Regions from separate parts of the Planococcus maritimus genome, predicted to be linked through region 3. Evidence: riboswitches for the same ligand, from Rfam matches in the RefSeq annotation. Region 3 holds a riboswitch; each other region holds the start of a gene.
What was found. A riboswitch is a leader RNA that binds a small molecule or an ion and turns the genes downstream of it on or off. The one in region 3 is predicted to bind cobalamin.
Positions count from the first base shown of each region.

Region 1 (9,962 bases), 1.4 Mb from region 3:
AATGGAAAGTGTCGACGATAGCTGGTTGTATGAAGAAGGGCAATATTATAATGGCATCACTTACAATAAGTATTATCTCTGGTTTCATGTCGTAGAAGATGAAACGAGCCACAGGGGACAGATCCGGATTCTCAAGCGCATGTTGGAGAAGTGAAAATAGGAGGAGAAAACCTGTCCGCGTTCCACCGCTTGACTTATTCCGCGGAGATGCTAAGATTTAAAGCAATTGCAAAAAGCAACGACGAATATGTTGAATGATGAAAGAGTAGGCTCATTGCGCGCAGCGGTAAGAGACTGGACGGTCGGTGGAAGTCCAGGCAGCAATCGGGGTGAATTACGCCATCTGCAGTTTCAACGGTCAATTGAGTGGATGTTCCGAAGCGGAAGATCAACTAGGGTGGTAACGCGGAGAAAACCTTCGTCCCTTTTTTAAGGGATGATAGGTTTTCTTTTTTTATTTTCACAATACAGGAGGAACTGGACATGTTTCATATTAAAGCGATTTTATCACCAGGCACAAAGGAAGCGGCGGCTTTGGTCGCGCTTATTGTTGCCATCATTAGTTTCAGCATTATCCGGTTCGAAGCGGCTCCGCACGTGCCGATCTTGATCTCGATCCTATTATTGATGTGCTACGGGCTGGTTAAAAAATTATCCTACCGTGAATTGGAGCGGGGGCTGATTGAAGGCGCTAGCGCGGGGATGGGCGCCGTTTTCTTATTCTTCTTCATCGGCATCCTCATCAGCAGCTGGATGATGAGCGGGACGATCCCGACTTTGATCTACGCCGGGTTTAGCTTGGTGACGCCCGTGTTTTTCTTTGCGGTCGTCTTTGTCGTCACAGCGATTATCGGGCTATCAATTGGCAGTTCTTTAACAACAGTGGCGACCGTGGGTGTGGCCTTGATCGGTATCGCTGGCGCACTGGATTTGTCACTCGCCATCACAGCAGGCGCAATCGTTTCCGGCGCCTTTTTCGGGGACAAGATGTCGCCGTTATCGGATACAACCAATTTGGCCGCCTCCATTGTAGGCGTGGATCTCTTTGAACACATTCGCAATATGGGCTGGACGACGATTCCTGCCTTTATCTTAACGCTGGTGTTCTTCGGGCTATTATCGCCATCTGTGAGCTTGGATCATACGGAAAACATCGCTTTGTTTAAGGAAGGCTTGCTTGAGACCGGCTTGATCCATTGGTACGCTTTAACACCGCTTGTCGTCTTAATCGTCTTGACGGTCTTCAAAGTGCCAGCGGTGTTGACCTTGGCCGCGAGTTCAGTGGTCGCTCTTGGCGTATCCCTATTCCATCAGAGCCTGCAAGTGTCATCGATGCTCGGCATCCTGTTTGGTGGCTACCAATCGTCGACTGGCATTGATGAAATTGATGCATTGCTGTCACGGGGCGGCATGGCAAGCATGTTCTTCACCATCGCCTTGGTCCTGCTCGCACTGAGCATGGGCGGTTTGTTATTCAAGCTTGGCATCATCCAAAACCTGCTTGCGAAAATCGAAAGTCTGCTGAAGAAAGTATCTTCTGTCATCGTCGCGTCTGCCTTGACGGCGATTGGCACGAATATCCTCGTCGGGGAACAATATTTATCGATCTTGCTGACGGGCCAGGCGTTTCAGGAGCCGTATAAGAAAGTCGGCTTGGCTGGAAAGAACCTGAGCCGCGTCATGGAAGATGCAGGGACAGTCGTCAATCCACTCGTGCCGTGGAGCGTCTGCGGGATTTTCATCGCCTCGGTTTTGGACGTTTCGACATTGGAATATTTGCCATTTGCGTTCTTCTGCTTGCTGTCGCCAATTTTGACAGTGTTGCTCGGAGTGAGCGGGAAAACTTTGACGTATATTGAGGAAAGTTCAGTGAAATGATTCGCTAGCAAAATATTCGCGACGATGAATAGAAAAAAGCGCAACCGATCCAATCGGCTGCGCTTTTTTTCGGTTGAATAGATAATGGAACAGACTTACTCCATCAATTCCGGATAAACGGTTTCTGCGACCAGCTGCACGGCTTCGCCGATGCGCGGCCCAGGGCGGGAAGTGATGTCGGAATCGATGAAATGGACTTCGCCGTTTTCGATTGCCTCAACAGCTGACCAGCTATCGCGCGCTTCAATGTCACCAACGGCATCTTCGACATATGACACGGTCGTCAAGATGGTTTCAGGGTCGCGGGTGATGACTTCTTCTTCAGAAATATTCGGCCAGCCTTCGAGATCTTCAAAGACATTGGTCACTTGAGCGTGGTCGAGAATTTCCTGCATGAACGTGGACTTGCCGGTTGTGTAAATTTCAGGAGACGGGCTAATCTCCACGTAAACTTCTTCTTGCTCTTCTACAGCTGCGAGGCGTTCCTGGACATCTTCGATTTGCGTCTGAATGCCTTCGATTACTTCAGCGCCTTTGTCTTCTTTAGCCAGGACAGAAGCGATTTGTTCGATATCGCCATATACTTCGTCAAATGAAGTCGCGGATTGAATGACGAATACCGGAATGTCTGCGTCTTCTAGTTGAGATAGGGCAGGCGGCGCTTCGCCGGTAGAGTAGGCCAAGACGACATCCGGGTCAAGCTGGATAATTTTTTCGGCATTGAATTCGACAGAATCACTGACACGTTCAATGTCTTGTGCCGCTTCCGGATAGTTGTCGAAGTCGGTCACGCCGACCAATTGATCTCCTGCACCTAGTGCAAAGACAATCTCGGTATTGCTTGGGATGAGGGAGACAATCGTTTCAGGCGCTTGCTCGAATTCGATGTCTTCGCCTCTATCATCGGTAACCGTGTACGGCGTGTCGCCTGAAGTTTCCGTTGCCGTTTCTTCCGGTGTTTCTTCTGTCGCAGGGGCTTCGGCCGAGTCATCTTGGCAAGCGCCAAGAGTTAAAGCGAGTGGAATGCTGAGTAAAAGAAATGATTTGATTTTCACGAGTGAGTCTCCTTTTTCTTCATGCGTTTTGTTGGATACGATTTACTGACGAACGGGATTTCATCGACGCCGTGCTGCTTATTGGCATAGACGGCCATCACGAAAAAGACATTGGCGAGCAGGTTGGTGTAGTCCATCAAATGCTCCGGCACTTCGCGTTCGAGCGTCACGTGGTGAAGGGCGCGGACGGATTTTTTCGCTTCGCTGCGGCAGACGTGAAGAATGCACGCACCGTGCGTTCCTTGCGGCAAGACAAACTGATCGATTTGTTCTTTCACTTCCGCCACGTAGCGATCATACAATTCGCTGAGCTCGGCGAGATCTTGTTCCGTGATGGCAAGTTTCCCGCGCACAGAGCCGTTTAAATGGTAGACCATCGGCTGCAAATAGCGCAGATCGTCAACGATGACAGGAATATCGTTCGTTGCGATGGCTTCGCCGATCCGCGTCGTCAAGGAATCGGTGCGAATCTCGAAGTCGACCGTCGAGGCGCTTTCCCGCATGAACGGGTAGCATAGGTAGCGCATGTCTTTTTTCATCTGTTCACCTCCTAAATAGAATCCGTAAATATCAGCAGACGTATCGCTTCTGAAAAGACATAAAAAAGCCACTCTCAACGAAGAGAGTGGCACGATTGCGAATATCGGGCATAAAGCCGTCCATAGGAAAAAGTTGCCGTAGATCCTCTTATCTTCCGAAGAGCAAAAATACGTTCAGAAAAAGGTAGGTCTCCTGGCTTGTGCATCGATTTACTCTAAGGCCTTCCCGGGTCTCCCCAGTGGCATCTCTTATTTCATACGCACTTACAGTTGCGGAAACAGCTCCGGATTTTCACCGGATTCCCTGTTACGCTGACGAATCAGCACCTTTTCCCTGCATGATTATTTACTTAGTTTCAGTGTAGCACTTTTGTTTTGGATTTAGGAGAGGAGAACCAAAATGTTTAGGGCTTTCAGTCGGTTATTTGGAAGAATTAGCGCAACGCTTAGGAGGAGCAGGAACAATAACCACCTAAGCCGTGTAGCGATAGCGTTTATCACGCATAAATACGAAGTTGACTTTTCATTGGTTGGATTTATAATTGACTGTGATAATCATTTTCAATTAAACAATTTACGAAGCAAATCTATAAAGCTGTTGTCGCTGTGAAACACTGCCGCGGCACTGTAAGTTCTCGTGTATGGAATCTGGTTGAAAAGCCATTCTTTCTGCAGAGACAACTGACAACCAGAATGGAAAGGGTGTAACAAATGAAGAATATTGAAAAATACAGAAATGCTTTCGTGGAGGCATTGGAAATAGATGAAGATGAAGTAGGGGAAGAGCTAGTATTGGGTGAGACGAGTGAATGGGATTCGCTTGGCCATATGATTCTCATCTCCACGATGGAAGAGGCCTTTGACGTCTCTTTGGATTCCGAATGGATGTCCGAATTCGATTCGTACCAGTCTGGACTCAAGTTATTGGACCGATTAGGAGTAGACTTCATCAATGAATAGTTTCAACCAATTGGAGGCGTTTGGAGACCGCACGGCCATATATGCGGAGCGGGAATACTCGTACGCTGCAATGGTCGAGATTGCTGATTCGATTAGCCGACAAGTTGGAGAGCGAACGCTCGTTTTTTGTTTATGTGCCAATAATAAAGAGTCAGTATTCGGCTATGTGGGCTTTCTTCGAGGCGGTATTGTGCCGGTGCTGTTGGATGCTTCGATTCAAGCAGACCGGCTTGACCGGCTGATTGAGCTGTATCAGCCTGCGTATATTTGGGCGAACCGTGAAAACGAAGACCTCGCAAAAACGATGAATCGGTCATTTGAGTTTGGGGAGTATTCTTTATTCGAATGCCCGGCCGTTCATCAACACGAGCTAGATGAACATCTTGCGCTCCTTTTAACAACCTCAGGAAGTACGGGCAGCCCCAAATTTGTCCGCTTAAGTTACGAAAACATTTTCAGTAATGCTGACTCAATTCGGGAGTACTTAGATATCCAAGAAGACGACAAACCGATCACCACGCTTCCGATGAATTATTCATACGGACTGTCGATCATCAATAGCCATCTCATCTGTGGCGCGGCGATCATTTTGACGGATGCCTCGATCTTGAAAAAAGAATTTTGGGATTTGTGCAAAGAGCGGCAAGCAACGACATTCGGGGGAGTTCCGTTCGTGTACGAGATGCTTGATAAGTTGAAGTTTGAACAGTTCGACCTCCCAAGCTTAAAAACACTGACGCAAGCCGGAGGGAAACTGAACGCCAAGCTCTCGTCTAAATTTGCGGAACTCTGCCAGCAAAAAGGAATTCGATTTGTCACGATGTACGGTCAAACCGAAGCGACAGCGCGGATGAGCTACTTGCCGCATGAAAAAAGCCTCGAGAAAGCCGGAAGCATCGGCATCGCGATCCCCGGCGGCAAATTGATGCTGCAAGATGGCAATGGTGAGCCGATCACGTCGCCACACGTAGTCGGGGAATTGATCTACCAAGGAGCCAATGTGTCTTTAGGCTATGCGGAATCCTCAGCCGACCTGTCGAGCAAAGACGACAATCACGGAACGCTGCATACAGGGGATCTGGCATACTTTGACGAGGACGGCTATTTCTTTATAACGGGACGCACGAAACGAATCCTTAAAATTGCCGGAAGCCGCATCAGTTTAGATGAAGTGGAAGGACTGTTGCATGAGCAAGGGCATGACTGTGTCTGCTCAGGAACAGATGATAAATTATTCATTTACACATTAAAGGAAGACCAAGTGCAAATTAAAAAAATAATTAAGGAAAAATTAAACTTAAAGGGCTTTAAAGTAATAAGCATTGAGGAATTCCCACGCAACGATTTCGGGAAAATCCTATATGCGGAGCTGCCTAGTGCATAGGCGGCAGGACCAGCTGCATCTGCAGTAGGACCTGGCTTCCTTCAGACAAAAGCATCCTTTAGTTGATTAATTATCAGGTGATCGAATGACGTTTATCTCAATTGAATTTCTACTATTTTTCGCCGTAATCGTTTTTGCGTATTACTCCATCCCACATCGCTGGCGATGGGTTCTTTTATTGGCTGCCAGTTATAGTTTCTATGCCAGCTTAAGCGGCTATTTTGTCTTCTTGCTGTTGACCAGTACAGCGTTTTCGTATGTGACCGGAATCCTGATTGAAAAACAGGAAACGAAAAAACAAAAGAAGAAAGTCATGCTCGTGGGCATTGGCGTCTTGTTGTTTTTTCTTGGCTGGTTTAAGTATTTTAACTTCGTCAACGATTCACTTCGCGCCATTTCAGCCTATTTGAATGTGGATTACACTATTCCTTATCAGGAAATTATCCTGCCGATCGCGATTTCTTTTTATACGTTCCAGGCAGTCAGTTACTTGGTGGACATTTACCGCGGCAAGCTAAAAGCGGAAATGCATTACGGCTATTTTTCCATCTATTTCGCCTTTTTCCCGCAATTGGTGGCGGGGCCGATCGAACGCGCGAAAAAGCTGCTTCCACAATTTAAAGCAGAACAAACCTTAAAATACGAAAACTTAAGTTATGGAATGAAGCGAATCGCCTGGGGATTTTTTAAGAAGACTTTGATTGCGGACCGGCTCGCGCCCATCGTAGCGAGTGTGTACGATAACCCGGATGCAACCGGGTCACAAATCGTCCTCGCAACCATTTTATTTTCGGTTCAACTTTACGCCGATTTTTCCGCACTTAGCGACATTGCAATTGGCTGCGCCAGAATGCTTGGAATTAAATTGACCGAAAACTTCAAGCAGCCGCATTTTGCCACATCGATCGGGGATTTCTGGAACCGTTGGCACATTACGTTTTCTACCTGGCTTAGAGATTATATCTTCGTGCCGTTATGTAAAGGGAAAAAGAAAAGAAGCGAAATTTACGTAGCCATCATCATCACGTTTTTAATCAGCGGCATTTGGCACGGAGCTGCTTGGAGTTTTGTGTTATGGGGGCTGATTCACGGGTTTTACCGCGTATTTGGCGACCATACGAAACAAGCTCGTGGGAAGATGGCATCATTTACCTACTTGGACCGAAATCCCACATTCCATAAATGGGTGAAAATCGCGATTACGTTCTTATTGGTTTGTTTTTCTAGAGTGTTCTTCCGGTCGGATTCAGTGACTGCCGCATTTACCAATGCACAGCTATTCTTAACGCCTAGCTCGTGGCGGCCGTCCGGAATCATAGAAGCGTTCGAGATATTTTCACTGCTCGATCTAGCCATCTTTGCGTTTTTCTTTGTCGTCATGCAGTTGTTCCACCATGTGGAAAGAAAGAATACCTCGACATGGAACTGGCTATCGCAACGCCCCGTATTCGCCCGTTACGCTGTATACGTATTAATCGTTGTATCCGTCTTGGTATTCGGTGCGACAGGTCAAGGGTTCGTATATGGTGGATTTTAACCGGAAAGGTGCCCGCGTAATCTAAGCGCGGGCTATCCAGTCAATTAAGGAAAAGAACTACAGCAACGAAAGGATTTGCCATGGGCCGTTTATTCATAAAATTAACCATTATCATCACTGTGGCTTTGCTATTGTTTATACCGATCAATAACTTTGTCAAGCAGTCACGGAGTTACAATATCAACGACGACATCTTGGCGTTTAAGAAAGACCCGCATCCGGTCGACATCATCAATCTTGGCGCATCCCATTCAATGTACGGCTATTATTTCAAACCGACTGGCCTGTCTCACTTGGATCTGGCGCTGCCTGCCCAGACGCTTCAATACGATTTTAAATTGCTGAAAGAGTACGGCGAGCATTTAAAGCCGAATGGGGTGGTCATCGTTTCAATCTCCCAACTGTCTTTCGTCAATAGTAAGGACATGGACGTCGGGCGCTATTATGAAATTTTAGACCACAGCGAAATTGAACCATTCAGTATGGTGGATTATTACCGGTATTTATACTTCCCGGGCACCAATAGCGAAATCTTCACTTCCGCCCTTTCAAGCAAATGGAAAGGCTTTACATGGACTTCCCATCAATCCTGGGCAAACGATGGCAAAAACTATGCGGAAAGAAAGACAGAGTTCATAGAAGAGCAGTATAGGGAAGCATCCGCCAACGATGAAATCGAGCAAAATGTAAAGCAATTTCAGGAGCTCTTGGAGTATTGCAAAGACCAAGGCTACCAAGTGGTGCTGACCATGGAGCCTGTCCACCAGACGTATCTAGACCATTTTGATGAACAAGCGATGGAGCGGTTAGTGTTCCAGTACTTAGACCCTCTGGACTTGGACGTGCCTTTCTTAAACTACATGGACGATTCCCGATTCTCAGACAACCAAGACTATTTTATCGACTCTGACCATTTAAACAGTGAAGGCAGAAAAAAATATTCATGGATCGTCTACGAAGAGCTCAAAAGTATGGGACATTTTGAGTAAGCTAAAACTCCTGACCACCAGAATTGGTGGTCAGGAGTTTTTTTGTGAGTTTTGCATTTGAATGAGGCGTGAATCGTATGAAGAAACAATAAGAAAAGCGTTCGTAAAACTAGTGGGAAGATAGCGGACGTTCGAAAAGTGAATGGGTGTGTTTACGAACGCTTTTTTAGTCGTTTTTAATGCTTTTCCGACCGTTCGTGAATGTGTACATTTACGAACGCTTTTATTTCGAATGAGTTTATTGAAACTATTTAATTGTAAGAATTTTTGTTAAAATTGAAGTAAGGAATTTTATGGTATTTTCAGTGAATGATTTTATAGCTAGTATTTTTATAGAACTAAGAGGGAGGGAAACCGATGCTTAAGTTTATAAAAAGAGTCTTGTTCACAAGATGGGTGTTGTATCATACAACGGCAAGTGTCGACCAACATTTTTCCGTGTTAGAAGAACTTAGAAGCCGTGAGATTGATTTTAAAACAAAGGGGTTAAATTTTGGTGGTGGATATGGAGGAGCGAGTGGATTTAGTACTGTTTATCATATATACACAAAAAAGTGAAAGGTAGTGAAAGAGGGAGAAGAGGTCGATTGAAACATACTTTCTCTCTCTTTTTTATGTGTAAAAGTGTACTTTTACGAACGGTTAGTAGTTATTGTTAACGAATATAAATGCCGAAATATATTGCTTGAAAATTAGGAATATATGTTAAAATCACTTAGCTATTGATATGGTTTTGTGAGTAGTTGGATATTAGAAAGAGGGGATTTGGTGAAAAGAAAGATTTTATTTTTTATCGGAATAGCTATTGTATTTATGAGTGGTTACGCAATACTTTCTAACGGGTTTTCCAATATCGATAGTATTGAAGTACAAAGTTTTGATAGAGAAACAAATGAGCTTATTGAAGAAAGAGTTATAACAGATAATCCTACAATAAAGAATTTCACGAGAATACTTAATAGAGCAGACCGAGATAATAATGCTGGTTATGAAATGTCGAGAAGAGAAGACTATAGAATTAGTATTTTATATGAAACCGGTGATATTGACGAATTTTTGGTATGGGATCAAGAAGGGGTGAATATATTTTTACCTAGAATAACTGCAAATGATGTTTTTAGAATAGAAAATAAACGGCATATAAAAGAATTACTCGAAATAATAGATTGAAAAATTTGGTTTACATATCATGAGGTTAGCGGAAGTTCAGTATAAACAAATAAAAACTTTGAAGTATTTAGGAATGACGGATGTTTTCTACATAACATCCGTCATTTTTTGATTACTTTTATAAAAAAAGTAAAGATTTCTTTACATTTAAGTTTTTAGCTTTTATAGTTTATGTAAAGATATATTTACATCCTGATTTCTAGAAAGTAGGGAAAGGCATGCCGGTTAAAAACAATATTCAAAAAATCCGCAAAGAGAGAGGGATTAAGCAAATTACGATGGCCGAAGATTTACAGGTCACAAGGCAGACGTTCACGGCAATCGAAAAAAATAAATACAACCCAAGTCTGGAATTGGCGTTAAAGATCATCAAATATTTTGACCTTCCGATCGAGGAAGTTTTTATTTTGGAAGAGGAGGAAGAGAAATGAAAAAGAAAAAATACGCACA
Region 1 covers NZ_CP016538.2:807,298-817,259, forward strand. Annotated here, with positions in the region: gene BBI11_RS04030 (DinB family protein) at 1-154, shown strand, start outside; gene nhaC (Na+/H+ antiporter NhaC) at 484-1,878, shown strand; gene BBI11_RS04040 (ABC transporter substrate-binding protein) at 1,974-2,933, opposite strand; gene BBI11_RS04045 (hypothetical protein) at 2,930-3,472, opposite strand; cobalamin riboswitch at 3,639-3,818, opposite strand; gene BBI11_RS04050 (acyl carrier protein) at 4,184-4,432, shown strand; gene BBI11_RS04055 (AMP-binding protein) at 4,425-5,816, shown strand; gene BBI11_RS04060 (MBOAT family O-acyltransferase) at 5,902-7,353, shown strand; gene BBI11_RS04065 (hypothetical protein) at 7,434-8,342, shown strand; gene BBI11_RS04070 (hypothetical protein) at 8,700-8,900, shown strand; gene BBI11_RS04075 (hypothetical protein) at 9,111-9,512, shown strand; gene BBI11_RS04080 (helix-turn-helix transcriptional regulator) at 9,731-9,943, shown strand; gene BBI11_RS04085 (hypothetical protein) at 9,940-9,962, shown strand, end outside.
Region 1: it holds a riboswitch for cobalamin, as region 3 does, so the genes downstream of both, BBI11_RS04045 (hypothetical protein) here and BBI11_RS13160 (ABC transporter substrate-binding protein) in region 3, are expected to answer to the same signal.

Region 2 (9,962 bases), 480 kb from region 3:
CCGTCGTCTTTCGTAAAATCAAACTGCAGATAAGGGGCCATCAGGCGTGCCTCCTTTCTTTTCACGATTCCATAATTGGGCGTTTTGGTAAGCGGTCGCGAGCATTTGAAACCCATCCTTTGTCAAAATCGATTCGGGATGAAATTGGATCCCTTCAACCGGCCATTCTTTGTGGTGTACACCCATGATGCTGCCATCTTCTGCTGTGGCCGTCACTTTTAACGTATCTGGCAGCGTAGCGCTGTCTGCAACGAGCGAATGATAGCGCACGACCGGAGTTGGTGACACGAGCCCTGCAAAAACTCCCTGTCCGTTATGTGCCACTTCCGATACTTTGCCGTGAACAGGCTGCGTGCCTTTTTGGACCTTACCGCCGTAAAACTCGACGATGCTCTGGTGGCCCAGGCACACACCAAGGATCGGCACTTTGCCGCTGAGCTGTTCGAGTACTTGCGTTCCGACACCCGGCTGCAAAGGCTTGCCTGGGCCCGGTGACAGCACAATCAGTTCCGGCGATAAAGCTTCGATGTCTTGGAGCACAGCGCGGTCATTCTGAATGACTTCCACGCGCGCGCCGAGTCGTTCGAAATAATGGACCAGATTATATGTAAATGAATCATAATGATCGATGATGACAATCACGGGAAAAACTCCTCTTCAAATGAAATGTTGCGTATGTTCATTATAAAGGGAGCTGGAGGATTAAGCATCGATTATCTAACAGGACAAAATCAGGCGATTCGGACACGTCCTGAGATTTATTTGTCTTTCCTACACGGACTGCTATTTCATAGTTTCAACAAACACAACCCGGATTGCCAGGCATCCGGGTTTTGTCTAGTTAATCGATCTGGTGTAAGGCAGCGGCAAGCCGTGCGGCAAAATTCTCTGGTGGTTCTTCTGTTGTCAATCGCAGGCAGACAATATTGGGATTCGAGTCGATGCGTTGTCCGAACTCTGTCGGCAAGGCGATCGGATGATTTTGCAAGGCTTCTGTAAATAGCGCCACTTCTTCAGGAAGCAGGTAAATGTCTGCTTCGTTCACGGCAGAGCCATCGGATTTCAGGTTTCGAAACGAAATATCGTGTTCGAGTGTGCAATCAAAACGTTTGTCATGCAATTGGATGGTTACGGTCCGGCTTTTCTTGATTAGGCATTCCATATCCGTCGTGTCCGTTTCCGCCTCCAGCAAGTTCCCGACCTGCTGTGCAAGGTCCATGATGGTATGTTTGATTTTCATGTTGTTCCCCTCTCTTAAAGCAAATTTCACAAAAAAGAAAACGCCGAAAAAAACCCAAGAAAGGGCTTTTTTCGGCGTTGGTTCCAGCGCTATAGTCTGTTCCATTTCACCAAATTCAGATGGTTTATTTAAATACAGCTAATATCGTTGCGTTGCCCGACCGGAAATACTATGGCTTTCCGTTCGTAATCGTATCAGATAGATGAAGTCTTTGGGCCACTCACAGCTTATCCAGACTTAATAACCGTCCTTTTCATCATCTTCGTCTTCAGAATCGCCTTGTTCTTCACCAGGCATGACATCTGTTTCCTGCTCCATTTCCGGTTCGTCTTCCTCACCGCCGCACGCAGCAAGCATTCCCGCAGATAGCATTGCCGCCGCTCCGACTTTCAGCCATTTCTGTTGGGCCATGGACCTTCCTCCTTCGTTTCAATTCCTTACTAGCTCTATACCCATTTGCCGGAAGGAGAAACTAAAAGAGCAATTAGGGTTTAGCCGCCACCAGATTTTCCACATGCTGGCTGTATTTCCGCCACACACTATTCATAAACGCGTCGCAGCGCAGACGATCTTCCGCGGAAGGCATCTGCTCCACTTTAAGTGTGGCAGCCAGTTGGGTTTTTGCATGAAGCATATCACGAAACAAATCTACCGCTCCGCAATACGTCGCAAAGCAGCGGTCTCCTGTTCCGAAAACACCTGTAACGAGATCTCCTGATTGCTGCTCGATTGCTTCGAACAAGCGATGCAGCTGTCTCGGAATTTCCCCGTTCATCCAAGTATACGTGCCGACTACAACTATATCATAACGTAATAGTTCTTTAAGATCGAATTCTTTCACAGGAAAAACCTCGGGCTGTAAGCCTTGGCTCACCGATGCGTCCACGATCATTTCAGTGAGGCGTTCCGTGTGCCCTGTCGCGGATGCATAAACAATTGCAATCTTTGGCTTAGAGTTCGTCAAAGCCATTCGACTCCGAAACTTTCGTATAGGCGCGCGATTTCTGTTCAAAGAAATCGGATTTCGTGCTATTCATCATGTCGTCACCGAAAACGCGGATCCACGGCATCGGATTGTCGCGTGTTTCATAAAGATTGCCGAGGCCGATTTGGCGCAGCCGTTTATTAGCTAAATACTCGACGTATTCGTTGAACTCATCCAAATCCAGGCCATCGATCTCCCCGAGGATATGCTGGGCCCATTCCTTTTCAAGTTCGACGGCATGCGCCACTTCCTCTCGAATCCAATTGTTCATGTCATCTGTCGCAAGTTCCGGGTTTTCCGCGATCAAGATGCGGATAAACTGGGACACGAAATAGGCGTGCTGCATTTCGTCGCGCTGGATATAGCTGATCATCGTGCTGGTCTTCAGCATTTTTTGTTGGCGCGCGAGATGGTAGAAAAACGCAAAACCGGCATAGAAATAAATGCCTTCCAAATTAATCGAATTGACCGCAAGCTTCAATAAGTTTTCCAAATCAGGCTCGGTGCGGAACGCTTCGTACGCAGACAAGATGCGTGCGTTGCGCTTTCTAACGAGCGGGTCGTTCTTTGCTTCATCAAAACGGCGATTTTGTTCATCGAGCGGCACGAGCGAGCTGAGAACGTAGGAATACGACTCGGTGTGGACCGCTTCCTGCTGAGCGATGACCGCAAAAATCGACTTGAAGCTGGAATCGCTGACGTAATCCATGACTTGAGTCATCGTCGGCGTCTGCAGGCTGTCGAGTGACGCCAGCTGCGTATTGATGCGCAAGAAGACGTCTTTCTCAGTATCTGTTAGCGAATCCCAGTTTTTGATGTCATCCTGCATATTGATTTCCTGCGCTTTCCAGAAGTTTGCGAGTAGCGCTTGATACAAGTCATACATATGCGGATGGGCAATATCATTCCAATTGAGCAAACCGGAGCTCGCCCCGCCAACAATGGCGGTCGAACGGTTTGGTGCTTCCGGGTCCATCAATGGCTGTTTCGTTAAAGTTTCCATACTTCTCATCCTTTCCTTAGCTTTCACATGCCTCGCATGCTTCGATTTCTTCTTGCGACGTGCTGCGCACATAATAGCTCGTCTTTAAGCCACATTTCCACGCTTCGAGATGCAATTCCAGCAATTCTTTGGCACGTATCGTGTGCGGCACATACAAATTAAAGCTGATCGACTGGTCGATATGGCGCTGTCTCGCCGCGTTTTGGCGGATGCTCCACTTTTGGTCCAATACGTGGCGCGCGCGGCGGTAATAATCATATGTCCGGTGGTTGAGATCCGGTGCCGTCACGTTAAAACGGAAATTCTTTTTCTCTTCGGCGTATTCGACGGCATACAAGGGATCGATGCCGTCTGTCGAACCGCCGATTTTGGCAGTCGATGAGTTCGGTGCAACGGCCATCATCCAGCCATTGCGGACGCCGGATGTTGCGACTTTACGGCGTAGTGCATCCCAACGCTCTCCGGTATAATTGCGGCGTTCGAAATACTCGCCCGTATGCCATTCAGAACCTGTGAATTCACTGAAGGCACCTTTTTCTTCCGCCAACCCTGCGGATGCGCGGATAGCGTGCCAGGCGATTTCTTCGTATAAAGTATCGGCATAGTCAACCGCTTCTTCCGTTTCCCAATGGATGCCACGAAGCGCCAGCAAGTGGTGCCAACCGAATGTACCTAATCCAACAGCGCGATATTTGCCGTTTGTCACTTCTGCCTGGCCGACAGAAATGGTATTCAAATCGATGACGTTATCGAGCATGCGCAATTGAATCGGGATGAGACGCGACAAGACGTCTGCTTGTACCGCTCTTGGCAAGTTGATCGATGATAAATTGCAGACGACGAAATCGCCCGGTTTTTTCACAGTGACGAGATTCCCTTCCTCGTCTTTGTATTCTTTGATGATTTCAGTCGGCGACATGTTTTGTGCGATTTCACTGCATAGATTGCTGCAATAGATGGATGTTTTGCCGATGCCGCGCAAGTGCTTGTTCGGGTTGCCACGGTTCACTTCGTCGCGGTAGAACATATACGGCGTACCGGTCTCTAGCTGCGACACCATAATGCGCGCCATGATATCCATCGCACGGAACGATTTTCTGGCCAATAAAGGATGGTTGACCGCCTCTTCGTATTTTTCCGTGAAGTATTTGCGGTCGGTTTCGTCATAGAAATCTTCTAGGCCGAGCAAATTGCCCTGCTCGTCTTTCCAACCCATCACTTGCTTGACTTCATGCGGGCAGAACGTATGCCATTCGCCGATGCTGCGGCCGTTTTCATCCGTTTCCTGCAATTTTTGCATAAACAAATCCGGAATCGACACGCCGGTGAAAATATCGTGTGCTTTGCGGCGCTCATCGCCATTGTTCGTTTTCAAATCCAAGAAGCCATTCATAATGTCTTTATGGAAGACGTCCAAATAGACCGCCACTGCACCTTGGCGCTGGCCTAGCTGGTCGACGCTGACGGCTGTGTCGTTAAGTAGACGGATCCACGGGATAACGCCGGATGAATTGCCTTTGAATTTACGAATGTCGGAACCAAGTGCACGCACTTTTCCGTAATAAACACCGAGGCCACCGCCGTCTTTGCTGAGGCGTGCGACGTCCCAGTTATTCTGGTAGATGCCATCAAGCGAATCCGCTACGGTATCAATAAAGCATGAAGACATTTGACCGAAGCTCTTGCCCGCATTCGATAAGGTCGGCGTCGCCACTGTCATATACAAATTGCTCATCGCCCAATACGCTTCCTTGACGAGTTCGAGACGGCGTACTTTCGGTTCTTTTTGCATCAAAGTCATCGCGATGATGAGAAAGCGTTCCTGCGGCAATTCCCAAACGCGTCCGTCATAATCTTTTGCCAAATAACGGTCTGCTAGTAAAAACAATCCGATGTAATTGAACAATTCATCACGCTCTGGCGCAATTTCTCGTCCCAATAGGCGGATTTCGTCATCGGAATAAGTTTCGAGCAAGTCTTTCGAATAAATACCGAGTCGGCTCAGTCCTTCGATCAATCCATAAAAATCGTCGTATTTGTTCGCTGCGCTATAGCCGCGTGTTTGTGCCGCTTGTTCGTATAATTTCTCCAAATACAATCCTGCTGCTTCGAAAGTCCAATGCGGTTCGTCCATCGATACCCGGTCTAATGCATCTTGAATTTTTTTATCTCGTTCTACTGCTCCTAAAGTCATTTCAACACAGCTCCTTTGCGTATTCGTTTGCGATCATTCGGCGTTCTTTTCGTTCTTGTGCGTTCTCAAACAATCGTTTTTCATTGTCCGTTTCCGGCACTACGCTTGCGACCGGCGTCGGCCGGCCTTCTGCATCCACAGCGACCATTGTTAAAATCGATGTGGTTGTTAAACTGCGTGTGCCGCTTTCGATATGCTGGCATTCTGCTTTGACGTACACTTCCATGGAAGTCCGGCCAGTTGAAATGACGACACCTTCCAAAATTAAAATATCGCCGACTTTCGCCGAGGATAGAAAATTGACGTTGTCGATCGATGCGGTCACAACCGCGCGCTGGCTATGTTTCATCGCCGCAATCGCTGCGATTTCATCGATATACGCGAGGACTGTGCCTCCGAAAATCGTGCCCATATGGTTGGTATCCGGCGGCAAGACGAGCCGAGACTGGATAGTCCTGGATACGCCAGCCGGAAGTTGTTCTTTGTTCATGTTGTTTTCCTCCTTTTCCAATACACAAAAGCCCCCATTCTCCAGAGAGAATGGGGGCATAAACGCAAGTTAATTAGGTGGACATACTGGGGCCACACGAAATAAACCTTTGTCATCCTTCCCAATTCCCGGAGAAGTGCAAAACGACAACAAAGGCAGGTCTCCTGGCTCGCGCGTCACTCTCGCCATGCCCTTCCCGTCCATTAGACAGTGGGATTTCATGGTTCGTCTGCGCTTACAGTTGCGGGAACAGCTCCGGGATTTCACCGGATTCCCTATTCAGCCCGTAGTGGGCACCTTTGTTGCGGCATCACTATATATGGTGTTGTTTTTTTACATCATCACCAAATCTTGTAGTTTCACTATAGACCAGTTCGAATTTTGCCGCAAGGATTTTCTCGGAGTTCCTGAAGAAAGCGAAAAAGGGTCTAGTCGCTGTTGTGTTTTTCGTAGAAACCTTTCACTTTGTGGTTATTTTTTGATACGAGGTTTTTCAAATTTTCTGTTTCGGTGAAGACAGCGAGAACTTGCTTGTGAAATCGTTCCTGTGTTCTAGTTATGCATCATCTTTGTAGTCGCCAACCTGCTTTGGGTTGGCCTTTGGCAGTAAGCCAGGGAAAGCGCCTGTCTTACTGCGTCGGCTCACTCTTGTCGCTGGCTGGCTAAAACATTTCATAGATTCGTGTATGTTTAATTAACTCTGCTTCTTTAGTTAGTTGCCGGCTTGTGGGGGAATCGCTTCCTGGATTAGGGATGTAAGTGGATAGTGAGAGATTTATTAGTAAATCGTTTCGGCGTTCTTTTTGTGCTCCATTTTATTAATCGCCTCCGGGCTTTGGGTTGGCCTTTCGCAATAAGCCAATGAATTGGCGAGAAGGAGTTGAGCCGATTCATTTGCGACGCATCTGCGTAGCAGATGTGGGAGCAAAGTGTTTGACCTGATGTTTGAATAAAACATTTATCTAAGGCTTCGGCTCACCCTTTTGCGCCCTGTCGGCTTGGAGATTTCGTTGATTAGTGCGCGCTTAATTAGGTCTGCTTCTTTAGTTAGTTGCCGGCTTGTGGGGGAATCGCTTCCTGAGGCAAGCTTCGGTGAAGATAGTGAGAGATTGCTTGCGGAATTGTTCCGATGTTGTGATTGTGCTTCAACTTAATAGTCGCCGGCCTGCTTTGGGTTGGCCTTTGGCAGCAAGCCAGGGAGAGCGCCTGTCTTGCTGCGTCGGCTCACCCTTGTCGCTAGCCGGCTAAGATAGTTCATAAATTCTTGTATGTTTAATTAAATCTGCTCCTTAAGATAGTTGCCGGCTAACGGGGGAATCGCTTCCTGAGGCACGCATCGGCAAGATAGCTGGATTTTCTTATGGGATCGTTCTGAAGCTTGGTTTGTGCTTTAAATGAATTTTCAATTCCTTGCTTTAGAGTAGCTGCAAAGAAATCCTCACCGCTTAGCTCCATCATTTCTATTTCCCAGGAAATAAAAAAGGCCGCGCATTTGCCTGCGCGGCTTTTGTTATCCGTCGATCCATTCGGATTCAGCTTGTGGCTGTTTTCCTTTTTGGTTCGTGGCTTCTTTATTGTCTTTGCTGGTATACGGCTTGAAGCTCTTGGCTTTGTTCTTGCCTTTTTCCCAACGGTTCCAGCCTTTTTTGCCGGTTCCTTTGCCGATGCCGCTTTTTGATTTTGCTTTTGCTTTGCCCATTTCTTTCACTCCCGTTCACTCATCGTGACGTTCAGCTTACCACATCCCGCCGCTTTCGTGAACAGTTCGTGTTTAGGCTCCGAGCACTTTCTGGATGTCTTTGTGCATGGAATCGGGTGTATCTTTCGGTGCGAACCTCGCCACGACTTTGCCGTTTGGATCGACTAGGAATTTTGTGAAATTCCATTTGATGCCGCTCGACAAGAAGCCTTTTGTGTTCGATGTTAAATGATCAAACAATGGGTGCGCATCTTTTCCGTTCACTTTGATAATGTCGTGCATCGGGAATGTCACGCCGTATGTCATGCGACATGACGATTCGGCATCTGCCGCTTCGCCGACTTCCTGGCCGAACTGGTCGGATGGAAAGCCAAGCACGACCAATCCTTCGTCTTTATAGCGCTGGTAGATTTTTTCGAGGCCGTCGAACTGCCCGCGCAAACCGCATTTGGTTGCCGTGTTGACGATGACCATCGGCTGGCCTTTATAGCGCTCGAGCTTATACTCTTCTCCGCTGGCATCGGTCACCTGAATATCATAGATTCCCATCATTCATCACTCCTATTTTCACGAATTTTCACAGATCCATCTCGCTGAAAAATGCATTCAAGGCTTTTAAGTTGTTCATCAGTTCGATGGCATTCACGTCCAAGTAATTGCAGCTGGTGATCTTGTCGTGAATGGCTGCCTCGATCGGCTGTTCATCCTCTCGTGATTGTTCGGTCAAGGAGATCCGGAAAGCACGGCGGTCTTCAGCCGATTGCTCTTTCACGATGCGGCCATTTTGAATCATCCGGTTGATAATGGGGTTTAGCGTGCCGGTGCCGAGGCCGAGTTGCCCGCCGATTTCTTTCATCGTCAAGCCGTCTTGTTCCCATAATACGAGCAACACCAAATACTGCGTAAAGGTCAGGCTGAACGGTTCTAAGGTTTTGGCATAAAGTTTCGAGAAATTGCTTGAAGCTTTATACACTTCAAAGCATAATTGCTGTTCCAATTTGGTCGGTTTGTCCATCTCATCACCTGTTTTTCTGCTTATCGAACGACAATCTCCACGTCCACGGAATCTTTGATCGCTTTGGAATATGGGCAGTAGGCATGAGCTTTATCGACATACTCCTGTTTCTTGCCTTCTTCTAATCCATCAATGTCGACTTCTAGGCGCACCGCAAGTTTCACGCCGCCATCCGTTTTATCACCCAGCAAGGAAACCGTTGCCGTGACTTCGCTATTCGTTACTTTCACTTTATCACGTTCCAGCACGAAGTCCAACGCACTGTTAAAGCAAGAGCTATAGCCTGCCGCAAATAATTGCTCAGGATTCGTCGCTGTGTTCGGCTGTCCACCAAGTGCCACTGGTTTTGCCACATCAAGGTTGAAAATATTGTCTGGTGAATAAACGGTGCCTTCGCGCCCGCCGCTATTGATCATGGTCGTTTCAAAAATTGGTTTCATGAGTATATCCCTCCAAGAATTATATCTTACACGATCTATATTAATTTAAATCGTACCCGATGTAAATTAATACGCTTGGCTTTTTCCCCAAAATAAAAATCCCAGATACAAAATCCGGGATTTCCACTTCTTTATTCGCGCTAGCTGAGCTTCAATAGATATAAGGAATCAAGCGTGCGCGGTGCTTCATCCATTCCTTGTACTCGGGGCCAAACTTTTCGACGAGCAATGCTTCTTCATGCTGCATGCGTTTATTGAGAGCAAAAGCGAGCAATAAGCCGCCCGCAACCGCCGCAATAGGGCTCGTAAAGAATAGCGCCATGCCGATGCCGATTAAAAACAATCCGGTATACAGCGGATGTCGCAGCTTGCGGTATGGGCCGCTGCTAACGATGCTATCACCTTCTCGTACCGTCACGTGGCGCGTAAACTGCGATTTTAAATGGAGGATCCCCCAGAATCGTAAAAAGACGCCAATGATAAGGAGCACGAGCCCAATTGGCCTGAGCACCGATGCAATTTCAGTTTCTGCCAGCTCCTGAAGCCCAAAACCAACCACAATTGTGGCGATTAGCGACAATAGAATCCCAAAGAACGTCCTTTTTTCGACCGGGTCGCCTTGCCCGGTCTCACGGTTTTTAAAAACGATGAATTCGACCAGCCAAATAACGCTCACGGCGGTGAAAATCCAGTCCATCCACCCCATCACATCCACCTCTTCCTTCTCCTTAAAATACTATAGAAGATGCCGCTCAAATACAATTTCCAACTTGTGGCGCATAGAAAAAAGCTGCCCCGGCGCATGGCCGGAACAGCACTTCTTTAGTCTTCGTCCGTCACCGACAACTCAACGAGCATCGCCGTGAAAACGATAAAAATGGCCATTAATGCGATTA
Region 2 covers NZ_CP016538.2:3,129,406-3,139,367, forward strand. Annotated here, with positions in the region: gene pabB (aminodeoxychorismate synthase component I) at 1-41, opposite strand, end outside; gene BBI11_RS15480 (anthranilate synthase component II) at 19-642, opposite strand; gene BBI11_RS15485 (DUF1259 domain-containing protein) at 842-1,240, opposite strand; gene BBI11_RS16415 (hypothetical protein) at 1,478-1,651, opposite strand; gene BBI11_RS15490 (flavodoxin domain-containing protein) at 1,725-2,210, opposite strand; gene BBI11_RS15495 (ribonucleotide-diphosphate reductase subunit beta) at 2,191-3,237, opposite strand; gene BBI11_RS15500 (ribonucleoside-diphosphate reductase subunit alpha) at 3,245-5,422, opposite strand; gene BBI11_RS15505 (acyl-CoA thioesterase) at 5,424-5,912, opposite strand; cobalamin riboswitch at 6,050-6,228, opposite strand; gene BBI11_RS15510 (DUF3934 family protein) at 7,423-7,611, opposite strand; gene BBI11_RS15515 (glutathione peroxidase) at 7,684-8,160, opposite strand; gene BBI11_RS15520 (transcriptional regulator, SarA/Rot family) at 8,189-8,626, opposite strand; gene BBI11_RS15525 (organic hydroperoxide resistance protein) at 8,647-9,066, opposite strand; gene BBI11_RS15530 (methyltransferase family protein) at 9,218-9,772, opposite strand.
Region 2: it holds a riboswitch for cobalamin, as region 3 does, so the genes downstream of both, BBI11_RS15505 (acyl-CoA thioesterase) here and BBI11_RS13160 (ABC transporter substrate-binding protein) in region 3, are expected to answer to the same signal.

Region 3 (9,962 bases):
TGTTCGGGTAAAGAATAGTGGCGGAAAAGAGTATTGCACTTTTGCGGAAAACACTTATACTTTGTAAAGTGATTTCAATCTGATAAATAAAGGAGTTTGATTATACATGGCAGGATTCTGGTATACCGAAAAACAAACCGAAAACTTTGGCATTACAATGAAAATCAATAAAACGCTTCATACAGAACAAACCGATTTCCAATATTTGGAGATGGCTGAAACAGCGGAATGGGGCAATATGTTGTTTTTGGACGGCATGGTCATGACTTCTGAAAAAGACGAATTCGTCTACCACGAAATGGTTGCGCACGTGCCACTATTCACTCACCCGAACCCAGAAAACGTATTGGTCGTTGGCGGCGGAGATGGCGGTGTCATCCGTGAAATTCTGAAACACCCATCTGTGAAAAAAGCGACGCTCGTCGATATTGACGGAAAAGTCATCGAATACTCGAAAAAATTCTTGCCATCGATTGCATCCGGCTTAGAAGATGCACGCGTAGAAGTGATCGTCGGTGACGGTTTCATGCACATCGCGGAGTCGGAAAACGAATTCGACGTCATTATGGTCGACTCAACAGAACCGGTCGGACCGGCCGTAAACTTGTTCTCAAAAGGCTTTTATGCAGGTATTTCGAAAGCCTTGAAAGAAGATGGCATTTTTGTCGCGCAATCGGACAACCCGTGGTTCACGCCGGATTTGATCAAACAAGTCCAAAGTGACGTGAAGGAGATTTTCCCGATTACGAAACTTTATCTTGCGAACATCCCAACATACCCAAGCGGCTTGTGGTCGTTTACAATCGGCTCGAAAAAATACAACCCGCTGGAAGTTCCGGCTGAACGTTTCCACGACATCGACACCAAATATTACACGCCGGAATTACACAACGCAGCATTCGTGTTGCCGAAATTTGTGAAAGATTTGACGGGTGAATAAGATGCGTTTTGACGAAACTTATTCAGGAAAAGTATTCATCAAAAGCCATCCGAATTATGAAGAATCAAAAGCAGTTCTTTACGGCATGCCGATGGACTGGACCGTCAGCTACCGTCCAGGCTCACGTTTTGGCCCGAACAAAATCCGTGAAGTCTCCATCGGACTGGAAGAGTACAGTCCGTATTTAGATCGTGAATTAGAAGATGTGAAATTCTTCGACGCTGGAGATATTCCATTGCCATTCGGCAATCCGGAAAAATCATTGCTCGAGATCGAAACGTATGTCCATACTTTATTGAAAGACAATAAAATTCCGATGGGCATGGGCGGAGAGCATCTTGTCTCGTTACCGGTCATGAAAGCGGTCGCCAGCAAATACGACGACCTGGCCATCATTCATTTCGATGCGCATACCGACCTGCGTGAAAACTACGAAGGCGAAGAATATTCGCATTCGACGCCGATCCGCAAAATCGCTGATCATATCGGCCCGAAAAACGTTTATTCGTTTGGTATCCGTTCCGGCATGAAAGAAGAATTCGAATGGGCGAAAGAACAAGGCATGCATTTGTATAAATTCGAAGTGCTCGAGCCCTTGAAGCAAGTGCTTCCGACACTTGAAGGACGTCCGGTTTATATCACCATCGATATGGACGTGCTCGACCCGGCACACGCGCCAGGAACCGGCACAGTCGATGCAGGTGGCATCACATCGCGTGAACTGCTCGCATCGATCCATGCAATCGCAGCATCCGGCGTAAACGTCGTCGGCTTCGATTTGGTCGAACTAGCACCAGTCTACGACCATTCCGATCAAACCGCCAACACCGCAAGCAAACTCATCAGAGAAATGATACTTGGGTGGGTTAAATAAGAAATGCTGAAGCGGCTGTCCTGCCTCGACAGGCGTAAGACGGATGGCCGAAGCGGCGCTTTTCAGCCGCACAGGGCAGTCGGCTTACGACCCGAGAGGCAAGCCGCTGAAGCTAGACAGAAGAAAAGCGGAAGCGCCCACGTGGAAGCTAAGCTAAGTGCGCGACGTCCTGTCGCAACGCTTAGCTGACCCACATCCTGTGGGCCCTCGACGGGCATAAGACAATCTGGCGAAGCGGCGCTCTTTGCCGCACAGCCAGAATGGCTTATGACCCGAGGAGCTAGGCGCTGCAACTGGACAAGAAGAAAAGCGAAAGCGGCTTTATGGAGGCTAAGCTAAGTGCGCGATGTCCTGTCGCAACGCTTAGCTGACTCACATCCTGTGAGCCCTCGACAGGCGTAAGACGATCTGGAGAAGCGGCGCTTTTTGCCATATAGCTAAACATGAAAACGAAACAGCCGGCCTGGCATCCAACAGGTCGGCTGTTTCTTTTTTTTATAGATTGTGAAGAGGAAGAGGTCTTTTTCCCGAGATAGATGTTTACGCAATCGCTTTTAGAGAAATGGGTAAGAAAAGAAATAAAAGGGGGATGCTGTGCGATGCATGATTTTAATGAAGTCTTCATACAAATATTGATTCTCCTGGCGATTGCCATTGCGGTGGTCGGGGTGGCGAAAAAAGTCGGGCAACCTGATACGATCGCACTTGTGTTGGTCGGCTTGTTCCTGGGCGTTGTCAATTTGCCGTTTCCTCTGATTGACCAGGCTGAAGCATTCATCACCCAGTCAGAAGTGTTTCAAGTCATTATCATTTCCTTGTTTCTGCCGATTTTACTTGGGGATGCAACGCTGAAATTGCCCTTTCATCATTTGTATCAGCAGAAAAACACAGTCATTGGAATGGCGCTTGGCGGGACGTTTCTGTCATTTTTGCTGATTGGATTTGCAGCACATTATCTACTGGGCCTCCCTATTGCCGTAGCCTTTACCTTTGCGGCCTTGATGAGTGCGACAGACCCAATCAGCGTCCTGTCGATCTTTAAATCTGCAGGGGTTTCACAAAAGCTGTCGACTATCATGGAAGGGGAATCTTTGTTCAATGACGGCATCGCCATCGTCCTTTTCCAAATTTCCTCTATTTATCTGCTGACGTATATAGAAATGGGATGGGCCGGTGTAGGGAGCGGCGTGTGGATGTTTTTAAGATTTGCAGTAGGCGGGGTATTGGTCGGATTAGTGCTTGGCTTCATCTTTTCTCAAGTTATCCGATTTTACGACGATTACCCGTTTGAAATCGCTGTCTCTGCACTTTTGTTCTTCGGCAGTTATTTTATCGCAGAGCATCTCCACGTATCCGGTGTAATTGCGGTAGTTGCGGGAGGCTTCGTGTTTGGTGATTATGGCGGAAAAATCGGCATGTCGAAAACGACTGAACGAAATATCAATTCCTTCTGGGACGTCATCACGCTGATTGCCAATTCACTTATCTTCCTCATTGTGGGCCTCGAAATTCGCAATATCGATTTCATGGGTCAATGGGGCATCATTGCCTTAGCGATTGTCATTGTCATCGTCGCGAGAATTATTGCGCTGTTCATCAGTACGATGCCGGCGAAAAGTTTGAATAGGAAAGAACGAATTTTATTAAACTGGGGCGGACTAAAGGGCAGTTTATCGATTGCTTTAGCTCTCAGCCTTCCGTCTAGCTTCGAAGGAAGAGAAACCATCTTGCTGTTAACGTTTTCCGTCGTGCTGTTTTCCTTAATCGTCCAAGGGCTAACGATCAAACCGCTGATCGGCAAATTAGGACTAAAAGAGAAAGTTTCAGAAGAAAATACTCACTAAGCAAACTGGCTTGAGAAATCAAGCCAGTTTTTAGGTTGTTGAGAAAGTTAAGAAGCCGCATTTTCCGAAGCTTATCGCACGACTCCGTGGGCTCGCGCCCAAGCCTCCTCAGCCGCTTCGCGTCCTGCGGGGTCTCGGTCGTCTCGCTTTACCACTGGAGTCGAGCGTACGCTTCTCCAAATACTTAGAGAGTTTGTTGATTTTTCATTGTGAAATAGTCTCCCACTCTTTTCATTAATTGAGGATAATAGACTTCTTCAACACTCTGTAAACTGGCTTGAGAAATCAAGCCAGTTTTTTTATGGAAGTAAAAAGGAGTGACTTCTTTTGTGTATGCTGATGAAATGTTTGCTGCTCTTATGGAATTCTGCAAGACACCTGACACTTGATCCTATTGCTTCTTTTGCATAATGTCGAAATTGAAACTTAATTGAAAACAACCGTCAATTCGGGCTATAATGGAACGGTTATCAACAAACGGAGAGGCGGATGCATATGAAAAAATCAGTGAATATCAAATTGACGACGATCATCCGCCAGCCGGATGCCGAAGATCAAGTGATGGAACTGCGTTCAGAAGGTGTCTTGACCGAGAAAAACGGGCGCCGCTATTTGCAATACGATGAGCGGCAAGACGATCTTGATATCCGGACAACGGTCAAACTCGGCGAAACCGACGCGGTCGTGATGCGCAGCGGAGGCTTGCAAATGCGCTTGCCATTCCTGCTGAATAAAGAGCAGACCGGCAATTTGCGCCATGGCGAGGAATCGTTCATGCTGACGACAAAAGCGCATGAACTCATCATGACAGCAGATCGTTTCAAAGTAAGATACGATCTAGCGCTCGGCAACGATTTTGCTGGCGAATACGAAATGGAAATACAGTTTACGGAGGGAACCAAATGAACGCAGTAGAACAAGTACAGCAAAACATTAAACAGGCGATTGCCGAAGCGGTCCAAAAAGCGGGTCTTACAGAAGAACCGATTCAGGTCCAATTGGAATCACCGAGAGATAAAGCGAACGGCGATTACGCGACGAACGTGGCAATGCAATTGACACGCCTTGCGAAAAAGCCGCCGCGTGCGATTGCAGAAGCGATCGTGGAAAACTTGGATACACAATCAGCGAATATCGAAAAAGTCGAAATCGCTGGCCCTGGCTTCATTAACATCGTTATCCAAAAAGATTACTTGAACGATGTCATTAAAACGGTACTCGAGCAAGGCGCAGAATACGGCCGCTCGAATGCCGGCAACAGCCAACGCATCCAAGTCGAGTTTGTTTCAGCAAACCCGACAGGCGACCTGCACCTAGGCCATGCCCGCGGTTCTTCTGTCGGCGACTCGATGTGCAATATCTTGGACCTTGCTGGCTATGATGTGTCCCGTGAGTATTACATCAACGATGCCGGAAACCAAATCAATAATTTGGCTTTGTCGATTGAAGGACGTTATTTCGAAGCCTTGGGCAAAGGCGAAAGCATGCCAGAAGATGGCTACCGCGGACAGGACATCATCGATATCGCAGCAGCGCTCGTAGAAGAGCACGGCGATAAATTCCTGCAGATGACAGAGCAAGAACGCTATAAAGCATTCCGTGAGCACGGCTTAAAAGTAGAGCTTGCGAAATTGCAGAAAGACTTGGCAGATTTCCGCGTTCACTTCGATGTGTGGTATTCGGAAACGTCCCTATACGAAAATGGCAAGATCGATGCGGCACTGAAAAAACTGCACGACAATGGCCATATTTATGAAGAAGACGGCGCGACTTGGTTCCGTTCGACAACATTCGGTGACGACAAAGACCGTGTGCTCATCAAAAACGATGGCACGTATACGTATTTGACGCCGGATGTCGCTTACCACGAAGACAAGATTCAGCGCGGCTTCGATAAGCTCATCAATATTTGGGGAGCTGACCACCATGGGTATATCCCGCGTATGAAAGCAGCCATCGAAGCACTCGGATATGACCGCGATACGCTTGAAGTGAGCGTCATTCAAATGGTGCAATTGTATAAAGACGGCGAAAAGATGAAGATGAGCAAACGGACCGGTAAAGCCGTCACTATGCGTGAATTGGTCGAGTTGGTCGGCCTGGATGCGGTTCGTTATTTCTTCGCGATGCGCTCTGGCGATTCGCATATGGATTTCGACTTGGATTTGGCCGTTTCCCAGTCTAATGAAAATCCGGTTTATTATTCACAATACGCACATGCTCGTATCTGCTCAATTCTGCGCCAGGCAGCGGAACAGAACTTTACCGCTTCCACTGAGCACTTGGAGTTATTGACGGATGAAAAAGAAATCGAAGTCTTGAAGAAAATCGGCGATTTCCCGCAAGTTATAGCAGATGCTGCAAAACTTCGCGCGCCTCACCGCGTGACAACGTACATCCATGAATTGGCATCAAATTTCCACAGCTTCTATAACGCCAATAAAGTACTGGATGCCAGCAACGAAGACATGACGCGTGCGCGCTTAGCCTTGATCGAAGGGGTCAAAACAACGCTTGCGAACGCCTTGAAGACAGTCGGCGTCCAAGCACCTGAAAAAATGTAGAAGACAACTAAAGCTTTCGGTGTATAATGGAGTCATCAAATCAACTGAATAGCCATCATGAAGGTGCTTATGTCTAAGAACATGAGTTAAAAGGGAAGCCGGTGCAATTCCGGCGCGGTCCCGCCACTGTATGTGAGAGCAAACTGCAATGCCACTGGAAACTCCGGGAAGGCGCAGCGAGCAATGACCACAAGCCAGGAGACCTGCCTTCTTGAACACCGAACCGAAAGCTTGCGAGGACAGGCCGGACGCGCTTGTTTTTGCGAATCGTCCTGTAAGTCCCCCGCAGTTTTACTGCGGGGGACTTTTTTAATAGAAAAGCGGAAGCGGCTGTTCTGCCTCGACAGGCGTAAGACGGGTGGCCGAAGCGGCGCTCTTTGCCGCACAGGGCAGTCGGCTTACGACCCGAGAGGCAAGCCGCTGGAGCTAGACAAGAAGAAAAGCGTAAGTGCCCGTTCAGCTCCGACAGGCATAAGATAGTCTGGCGAAGCGGCGCTTTTTGCCGCACAGCCAGAATGGCTTATGACCCGAGGAGTTGGGCACTGGAGTCTAGACAACAAGAAAAGCGGAAGCGGCTGAGTGGAAGCTAAGCTAAGTGCGCGACGTCCTGTCGCAACGCTTAGCTGACTCAAATCCTGTGAGCCTCCGAGCGAGCGCTTGGTAGGGAAAACATGAAAACATCAGGGGGAATGAACATGGAGAAAATATGGAAATTCGGAGCAGCTGCAGGAATGGCTGCCATTGTACTGGCTGGATGTGGCGACGAAGAAGCGGCACCGGTTGAAGATCAAGAAACAGAAACACCAGCGGAACCGCCTACAGAAGCAACAGAAGTGGAATTTCCAGTGACCTTAGTCGACGCAATGGGTGATGAAGTGGTTATTGAAGAAGAACCGGAAACATTTGTTTCAATGATTCCTTCAAATACGGAAATCGCTTACGAGCTAGGGTTGGGAGAAAAACTAGTCGGCGTATCGGATTTCGATAATTATCCGGAGGCAGTAGCGGATCTTGAGAAAATTGGTGGCCAAGAATTTAATGTAGAGAAAATCATCAGCCTGCAACCGGATGTCGTATTGGCTCATGAATCAGGGCTTGGCATGGGAACTGATGGATACCAGCAATTGCGCGATGCTGGTTTGAATGTCTTTGTCGTAGAAAATGCCGAAACCTTTGACGAAGTATACGAAACGATTTCCACGATTGGCCAAGTATCCGGCGCCGTAGAGGCAGCAGATGGCTTGATCGAGGAAATGGAAGTACAAGTAGCAGAAATTGAAGAACTGGCAGCGAACGTCGAGGAATCGAAATCAGTATTTGTAGAAATTGGCAGTGAACCGGAACTGTATACAGCTGGAACCGGAACATTCATCCATGAAATGCTAACGATGATTCAAGCGGAAAATGTCGCTGGCGGTGAAGAGGGTTGGATCAGCATGGATCCGGAAGCGGTTGTTGCCGCAAATCCTGATATTATCATCACGACAGAAGGCGGTTATATCGAAAATGCTGCCGAATTGATCAAAGAGCGCAGTGGTTATGCAGAGCTGACGGCTGTGCAGGAAGATGCCATCTACGAATTGAACCCTGATACTGTTACACGCCCAGGCCCGCGTTTGACGGAAGGTTTGATGACTTTGGCGGAAGTGATTTATCCGGAGACTTTCAGTGAGTAAATCGGCACTTGCCTATTTAGTCTCCCTGATTTTATTGGGCGGGGCGGTAGTGCTCGGTGTGACGGTGGGAACCGTGCCGATTTCCCCGTCAGTTATTTGGAATCCTGCTTCAGACGAAGCGGCGGCCAATATTTTATGGAATATCCGCATGCCGAGAGTAGTGCTTGCGGGACTGGTCGGTGCGGCACTGGCGATTGCGGGCGCAGCTTTTCAAGGCTTGCTGAAAAACCCGCTCGCGGATCCATACACGTTGGGAGTGTCGTCTGGTGCCGCTGTCGGTGCTGTGATGACACTTTTTTTCGGCATCTCCATTCCGTTTCTCGGCCTATTCACCTTGCCAGTCATCAGCATGATCGGTGCTTTGATCACGATGCTTGCCGTTATGGGCTTTGCGCGGTTGGTTGATCGCTCGATGAAGATGGAGACGGTTATTTTGACCGGCATCATCTTCAGCTCATTCCTGGGGTCGATCATGTCTTTAATGATTGCATTGACCGGTGAAGAATTACGGCAAATCATTGGCTGGCTGCTTGGCAGCGTATCGATGCGCGGTTGGCCTTATGTGCAAATGGCGCTGCCGTTTGTGCTGGTGGGCTCGTTCGTCTTATGGCTTTACCGCCGCGAATTAAATGCGATGCTGTTTGGCGAAGAACGTGCTCAGCATCTTGGCGTCGACGTCAAACGAAGCAAAATGGCAATTTTGATCGGCGGTTCGGTCTTGACCGGATCCGCTGTTGCCGTTTCCGGGACAATTGGATTTGTTGGCTTGGTCGTTCCGCATATGACACGTCTCGTGTGGGGATCTGATCATCGCCATGTCTTGCCCTTATCGTTCATCAACGGAGCTGCACTGTTAATTGTTTGTGACTTGGTGGCACGGACGATCATTTCGCCGACGGAATTGCCGATTGGGGTCATCACCGCATTTATCGGGGCACCGGTCTTTGCATTTATCTTTTTCCGCCAGCGCAGAGGAGGGCTGTAAATGTTGCAAATCGAAAATCTGTCCGGTGGCTATGGCGACAAAAAAATCGTCAAGGATATCTCATTTGAAGTTGGAAAAGGCCGCATGCTCGGCATTCTAGGGCCGAACGGCAGCGGCAAATCGACCTTGATGAAATTAATCAGCGGCGTGCTGGAGCCGACAGCCGGCGTTGTCCGAGTTGATAGCAGGCCAATCCGTGATTTTCCGGCCAAGGAATTGGCGCGGAAGATGGCGGTCTTGCCGCAGCTTCATGCGCATGCTTTTTCGCATACCGTCCGTGAAACGATTTCGCTCGGTAGATACCCGCATCAAAGCGGCTGGTTTTCATCTTGGTCTGCAGAAGATGAAGCGGCGGTTCAGGAAGCGATGAAGCTCATGGATATTAGCCATTACGAATCGACTTTACTCGAAGAGATGTCCGGCGGTGAACAGCAACGCGTTTTTGTCGCGCAAGCGCTGGCACAAAACGCAGCGGTCTTGCTGCTGGATGAACCGACCAACCATCTCGACATCAATCACCAGAAAGAATTATTGGATACCATCAAAAAACAGGCGATCGAAAAAGAATTGACGGTCATTTCCATTTTCCATGACATCAATCTCGCCTCCATGTATTGCGATGAACTATTGTTGATGGACGAAGGAAGCATTGTGCGAAAAGGCGAACCGCATGAAGTCGTCAGGACATATGACGTCGAGTCCGTTTATAAGACCCGTGTCAGCAACCATCCTCATCCGGAATTGCCAAAGCCACAAATCACGCTATTGCCAGGAGTGCGCAGAGAATCGGCACATCAGCAAGTATCAGCCGAAGATTTTCTCGTGACGCCCGAATTTGTTGTTTACCAAAGCGAACTTCCGCTAAAAACTGTGTCGTCGGCAGTGGTCAATGCTGGGTCTGGCTGGTTCCGTAATTTTCTCAACAGGCATGTGGATGCTACTTACAATATCGATAATAGTTTCGAGGAAATGGTCGAGTATATCGAAGGCAGTGGCTTGAAAGCGACAGATACTGTAGCGATGATGACTGCTGTCCGAACTGAACATGCGATTGTCCGCGAATACGAGTCGGAATTCGG
Region 3 covers NZ_CP016538.2:2,648,919-2,658,880, reverse strand. Annotated here, with positions in the region: gene speE (spermidine synthase) at 107-940, shown strand; gene speB (agmatinase) at 942-1,814, shown strand; gene BBI11_RS13175 (cation:proton antiporter) at 2,414-3,658, shown strand; gene BBI11_RS13170 (YwiB family protein) at 4,154-4,564, shown strand; gene argS (arginine--tRNA ligase) at 4,561-6,222, shown strand; cobalamin riboswitch at 6,267-6,447, shown strand; gene BBI11_RS13160 (ABC transporter substrate-binding protein) at 6,918-7,898, shown strand; gene BBI11_RS13155 (FecCD family ABC transporter permease) at 7,891-8,883, shown strand; gene BBI11_RS13150 (adenosylcobinamide amidohydrolase) at 8,884-9,962, shown strand, end outside.